Marinoscillum sp. 108: one gene and its partner. The protein of the gene in region 1 binds, or shares a complex with, the protein of each later gene. Links are inferred from orthologs where the notes say so. Each region holds a gene or a part of one and is shown in the gene's direction. Other genes may lie near its edges.

What was found.
Region 2: the proteins of carA (region 1) and carB are in contact, whole or in part, in a solved structure (PDB 1KEE), measured with the Escherichia coli proteins. The link is inferred for Marinoscillum sp. 108 from one-to-one orthologs.

What each region holds. Positions count from the first base shown.
Region 1 is NZ_LR734817.1:628,362-631,478, reverse strand. The notes cover bases 1-2,788. They hold carA (glutamine-hydrolyzing carbamoyl-phosphate synthase small subunit), read left to right. Parts: upstream 1-733; coding sequence 734-1,843; downstream 1,844-2,788. Other genes in these bases: eno (phosphopyruvate hydratase), read left to right, coding at 1,840-2,788; rplQ (50S ribosomal protein L17), read left to right, coding at 41-640; GV030_RS20220 (DNA-directed RNA polymerase subunit alpha), read left to right, coding at 1-41. Outside these bases: more of eno, read left to right, coding at 2,789-3,117. UniProt on the Escherichia coli protein: Small subunit of the glutamine-dependent carbamoyl phosphate synthetase (CPSase).
Region 2 is NZ_LR734808.1:3,542,221-3,545,952, forward strand. What follows is about bases 330-3,732. They hold carB (carbamoyl-phosphate synthase large subunit), read left to right. Parts: upstream 330-718; coding sequence 719-3,532; downstream 3,533-3,732. Other genes in these bases: GV030_RS14420 (YafY family protein), read right to left, coding at 330-534; GV030_RS14430 (DUF4834 family protein), read left to right, coding at 3,547-3,732. Also shown: more of GV030_RS14420, read right to left, coding at 1-329. UniProt on the Escherichia coli protein: Large subunit of the glutamine-dependent carbamoyl phosphate synthetase (CPSase).

The sequences.
Region 1 (3,117 bases):
TTGGTATGGATCTTTCGAAATATAAATTGGAAGAAGAATAATGAGACACGGAAAGAAATTTAATCATCTTGGAAGAACAGCATCTCACAGAAAGGCGATGTTGTCGAATATGGCTTCTTCCTTGATTCTGCATAAGAGAATCAACACCACTGTAGCGAAAGCAAAAGCTTTGAGAAAGTATGTGGAGCCTTTGATCACAAAAGCAAAGACCGATACTACTCACTCCAGAAGGATTGCTTTTTCATACCTGCAGGATAAAGTATCTGTACAGGAGCTTTTCGGCCCTATCGCAGAGAAGATTTCTTCAAGACCAGGTGGATACACCAGAATCATCAAAACCGGTATCAGACTGGGTGATAACGCAGAAATGTGTATGATGGAGCTGGTAGACTTCAATGAGTTGTTGCTTCAGGATTCTGATGCTGCAAAAGCTAAGACCAGAAGATCAAGAAGAGGTGGTAAGAAAGGTGGGGAGTCTGCTGAAACTGCAGCTGTAGAAGAAGCAGTGGTGGTAGAGGAGCCGGTGGCCGAAGCTGCGGTAGCAGAAGAGGTGATCGAGGAAGCTGCTGCTGAGTCTACTGAGGAAGAGCCTACTAACGAGGCTTCTGATGACACAGAAGAAAAAGAGAAAAGTGAATAACTTAAGTTAAGAGATATAAAAGGGATTGGGTGTTGACCTAATCCCTTTTTTTATGTCTGATTTGTGAACGATAATTTCTTATTTTTGCAAGCCATGAAGCAACCAGAAAGAAAAAAAGCCCTCCTGCTATTAGAAGACGGTTCTCTCTTTGAAGGATATTCGATAGGGAAAACCGGTACTTCCGGAGGCGAAATATGTTTTAACACAGGAATGACCGGTTATCAGGAGATCTACACAGATCCTTCCTACTACGGTCAGATCATTGTGAATACCACACCACACATAGGAAACTATGGAGTTCATGTAGATGAAGATGAGTCTGCGCACCCGATGATCAAGGGATTGGTGGTGAATGACTTCACCCATCAATATAGCCGCAAGACAGCTTCTGAAGGGTTACATGAATATCTGGAAAAGCACAACACTGTTGGTATCACAGATGTGGATACAAGAATGTTGGTAAGACATATTCGCACCAAGGGCGCCATGAATGCAGTGATCACGTCTGAGATTTTTGATCTGGATGCATTGAAAACGAAGCTAAGTGAGGTGCCGAGCATGGAATCGTTAGAGCTTTCCAGTGTGGTGACCACCAAAACCGCTTATGAAGTAGGTCAGGAAAATACAGGCTTGCGAATTGCGGTCATGGATTTCGGGATCAAAAGATCCATTCTTAAGAATTTCGTAGAGCGTGATTGTCATTGCAAGGTATTCCCTGCGAATGCTACCCTCTCTGAAATGGAAGCATGGAATCCTGACGGTTACTTTCTGTCTAATGGCCCTGGAGATCCCGCGGCTATGGACTACGCCGTGGAGACGGTGAAAGGCATATTGGTAAAAGATTACCCCATTTTCGGTATATGTCTGGGCAATCAGCTTCTGGCCAGGGCGGTGGATATAGATACCTTTAAAATGCACCATGGTCACAGAGGACTTAACCATCCCGTGAAAAATTTGCAAACAGGAAAGAGCGAAGTGACTTCACAGAATCACGGTTTTTCGGTGAACATGGACTCTTTAAAAAACTCAACAACAGCAGAACTTACCCATCTCGATCTAAATGATAATACTGTAGAGGGACTAAGGTTGGTCAATAAGCCAGCTTTCTCCGTGCAGTATCATCCAGAATCATCCCCAGGACCCCATGATTCTGCCTATCTATTTGACGATTTTATACAACTAATTAAAGATCAGAAATCATGAGTATTATTGAAAGTGTACATGCAAGACAGATTCTCGACTCCAGAGGTAATCCTACAGTGGAAGTAGACGTCTATACGGAAAATGGTTTTATGGGCCGTGCGGCTGTTCCTTCTGGAGCATCTACGGGCGAGCATGAGGCTGTCGAGTTACGCGACGGGGATAAGTCCAAGTACTTAGGAAAAGGTGTTTTGAAGGCAGTGGAAAATGTGAATGAGCACATTGCCCCTGAGATTGTAGGCATCTCTGTATTTGAGCAGAAGCTGATAGATGATGTGATGATTGAGCTGGATGGCACGCATAACAAGAGTAAGCTGGGAGCTAATGCTATCCTTGGTGTTTCTTTGGCTGTAGCCAAAGCGGCAGCTGAGGAGTCAGGGCAGTCACTTTATCGTTATTTGGGAGGGGTGAATGCACACGTTCTTCCTGTACCTATGATGAACATCATCAATGGTGGATCGCACTCGGATGCACCGATTGCATTTCAGGAATTTATGATCCGACCTGTAGGAGCTCCTTCTTTCAGCGAAGCTTTGCGAATGGGTGCTGAGGTATTCCACAACCTGAAAAGCATCATTAAGGATAAAGGATTGAGTACTGCTGTGGGTGATGAGGGTGGATTTGCACCTAATTTCTCAGGTGGTACAGAGGAAGCATTGGATGCTGTATTGAAGGCGATCGATAAAGCTGGTTACAAGGCTGGTAAAGACATCACCATTGCGATGGACTGTGCTTCTTCAGAGTTTTTTGAAGGTGGAAAATACAACTACGCCAAGTTTGAAGGAGAGAGCGGTAAAGTGCGTACCAGCGCTGAGCAGGTAGACTATTTGGCCTCTTTGGTAGAGAAGTATCCAATCGACAGTATTGAGGATGGATGTGATGAAAACGACTGGGAAGGCTGGAAACTCCTCACTGAGAAAATTGGTAGCAAGTGCCAGTTGGTAGGTGATGATCTATTGGTTACCAATGTGAAATTTCTTGAAAAAGGAATCAAGGAGAAGGCTGCCAATTCTATCCTGATCAAAGTAAATCAGATTGGAACTTTGTCAGAAACTTTCGCAGCAATTGAGATGGCTCATAAAGCCGGATGGACTGCAGTGGTTTCTCACAGATCAGGAGAGACAGAAGACAACACCATCGCTGACATTTCCGTGGCATTGAACACTGGCCAGATTAAAACAGGATCTATGTCAAGGTCTGACAGAATGGCTAAATACAATCAGTTGTTGAGAATAGAAGAGGAACTGGGCGAAATGGCCAAGTACCCAACAGCTAAA
Region 2 (3,732 bases), on another replicon or contig:
CACCAGCCCCAAAGGAGCCACTTTTCTGTCGGTCGTCTGGTCTTTATAGTTAGAGTGATAGCGTATTTGAATAATTTTTCGGGCGGCCAGTGCCATCTGGATTTCTGCGATGTGTGAGTCAGGAAATCCAAAATTGGTAACTGTAGGTGAGGCGATCACCGAAATGCTTTGCTCCAGGGTGTCCAAAAACTCCCGGTCGTGACATTTGAGGACGGCCTTGATCTTGTACATCGCCTCCTGAAAATTTTTGGCAATCTGACTATCGGCATTTTGTTCGATCAACTTTGCGCCCAGTAGGAGCGCAGCGGCTTCTTCCTTATTGAAAACCACCGGTGGCAGGTGATAACCATCCACAATGAAGTATCCTTCTCCGGCATCTCCACCAATCGGCACCCCTGCTTCCATGAGTGACTTGAGGTCTCTGAAGATTGTCCGGCGGCTTACCCCAAAGCGCTCCTCAAAATCTTCCATCGGGATCCGTGGTTTTCCCTGAAGTTGAATAAGGATGGCAGTTAGTCGGTCAATACGATTCATCTGAAAAAATGCAATTTGCAATAATACATACTTGAAAATGAAGAGGTGGCCTTTATTGCTTTGGGAATTTGTAAATATGAAAATTAATCCGCCACTTTCTCAAATTTAGTTTTAATCGGTTTTCCCGTGGAGGTTCCCTGACTTAAATTTGCCCCAATTTGTACCTATGTAACCTCCATTACTTATGCCAAAAGACTCCAGTATTAAGTCAGTACTCATCATCGGAAGCGGTCCCATCATCATTGGTCAGGCCTGCGAGTTTGATTATTCAGGCTCTCAAGCAGCTAAATCGCTGAGAGAAGAAGGTATTGAGGTCACCCTTATCAATAGCAATCCGGCCACCATTATGACGGACCCGGTTACTGCCGATAACGTGTATCTCCTCCCACTGACCAAAAAATCCATTAAGGAGGTTCTGGAAAAACACGATATTGATGCCGTACTCCCTACGCAAGGGGGGCAGACAGCACTCAACCTCGCCATAGAATGTGATAAATCCGGAATTTGGGAAAAATACGGTGTGAAAATCATTGGGGTGGATATCAATGCCATCGAGACCACTGAAGACCGGGAAAAATTCCGTCTGAAGATGGCAGAGATCGGCGTAAATACCTGTAAGGGTGAAACAGCCACCTCCTTTCTGAAAGGAAAAGAGATCGCTCAGGAAATTGGATTTCCTTTGGTAATCAGACCATCCTATACCCTTGGTGGTTTTGGTGGCGGGTTTGTGGACAAGCCGGAAGATTTTGACAAAGCCCTCAATGCAGGCCTTCAGGCCTCACCGATCCATGAGGTGCTCGTGGAGCAGAGTATCATGGGCTGGAAAGAGTATGAGCTTGAGCTACTCCGTGATAACATCGGCAACATCATCATCATCTGTAGCATCGAAAATTTTGACCCGATGGGTGTCCATACAGGGGATTCCATCACGGTGGCACCAGCCATGACATTGCCAGATACTGTCTATCAGCAGATGCGGGACTTGGCTAAGCGCATGATGAATGCCATTGGCCAGTTTGCAGGGGGATGTAACGTTCAGTTTTCTGTACACCCTGAGACTGATGAGATTGTCGGTATTGAGATCAACCCGAGGGTTTCCAGGTCTTCAGCACTGGCTTCAAAGGCTACAGGATATCCTATTGCTAAGATTGCCGCCAAGCTGGCCATCGGGTACAACCTGGATGAATTGAAAAATCAAATCACGAAAACCACATCGGCCTTTTTTGAGCCGGCGCTGGATTATGTGATTGTAAAAATACCACGTTGGAATTTTGATAAATTCCCCGGATCGGACAGAAAGTTGGGACTTCAGATGAAGTCTGTAGGTGAGGCCATGGGTATCGGGAGGAATTTCCAGGAAGCCCTACAGAAGGCTTGCCAGTCCCTGGAGATCAAGCGGAACGGTCTGGGTGCTGACGGTCGCGAACTAAAAGACCAGCAGGAAATCCTGTACAGCCTTGAGAATCCAAGCTGGAATCGTCTTTTCCATATTTATGATGCGTTCAAGTTGGGCATACCCTTCAAGACCATCCAGAAGCTTACCAAAATTGACCCTTGGTTTTTACACCAGATTGAGGAACTGATCTATTTGGAAAACAAGATCAGTGCATTCACCCTGGATAGCTTGCCAAGACAATTGTTAAAAGAAGCCAAGGAAAAAGGATATGCCGACCGTCAGATAGCGCACTTGCTCAAGTGTTTGGAGAGCGAGGTTTACCAGAAGAGGAATGATGAGGGCATCAAGCGGGTGTACAAACTTGTAGACACCTGTGCTGCGGAGTTTGAGGCACAAACCCCATATTATTACTCATCTTTTGATCAGGAAAACGAGTCCATCTCAAGTGACAGAAAGAAAATAGTAGTGCTGGGTTCCGGTCCGAACAGGATTGGACAGGGAATTGAGTTTGATTACTCCTGTGTGCACGGAGTGCTCGCTGCCAAGGAGTGTGGGTACGAGACCATCATGATCAACTGTAATCCGGAGACTGTTTCCACTGATTTTGATGTGGCTGATAAACTCTACTTTGAGCCAGTCTTTTGGGAGCATATTTATGACATCATCCTTCATGAAAAACCTGAGGGAGTGATCGTTCAGCTGGGAGGGCAGACTGCTTTGAAGCTGGCAGAGAAACTCAGCAGGTATGGGATCAAAGTCATTGGTACCAGCTATGAAGCACTGGATCTGGCTGAGGACCGGGGGCGTTTTTCAGATTTGCTGAAAGAACAAGGCATCCCTTACCCGCAGTATGGTACGATAGAAGATGCTGAGGAAGCCATTGAACTCTCCAAGGAGATTGGTTTTCCATTACTTGTCAGACCTAGTTATGTACTGGGAGGCCAGAGCATGAAGATCGTGATCAACGAGCAGGAGATGGAAGAGCACGTGGTGAATCTGCTGAAGGAGAAAACCGATGGCAAGATTTTGCTGGATCACTTTCTGGAAGGGGCTATTGAAGCTGAAGCTGATGCCATTTGTGATGGTACGGATGTGTACATTATCGGGATCATGCAGCACATAGAGCCCGCAGGGATCCATTCTGGAGATTCTTATGCAGTACTACCCCCTTACAACCTGGGGGATTTTGTGATTCGGCAGATCGAAGAGTACACGATTAAAATCGCCAAGGCGCTGGAAACCGTTGGACTTATCAATATTCAGTTTGCCATCAAAGATGACAAAGTCTATATTATTGAGGCCAATCCAAGGGCTTCCCGTACGGTGCCTTTCATTTGCAAAGCCTACAGGGAGCCTTATGTGAACTACGCGACCAAGGTGATGCTGGGAGCCAAGAAGGTAAAAGACTTTGATTTCAAACCTTATAAGCACGGATATGCCATCAAAGAACCCGTGTTCTCTTTCCACAAGTTCCCTAATGTGAATAAGGAACTGGGACCCGAAATGAAATCTACGGGTGAAGCCATCTACTTCATCGATGATTTGATGGATGATTACTTTCTTGAAATTTACGCTGAACGAAACCTCTACCTCAGTAGATAAGTTAATAGAGTACTATGTTAAAATTCTTGTTGATAATAGCCCTCATATCTTATTTGATCTATCGAGTAGGAGGGTTTCTTTTCAAAATACTCTTTTTGGGCGCCCAGCAGCAGCGTCAACAATACCAAAGTACAGGACAAACTCATCAGCAGCATGCCAGAAGGCGTGCTGCTGGAAGTAACCTGGACATCGACTATGTC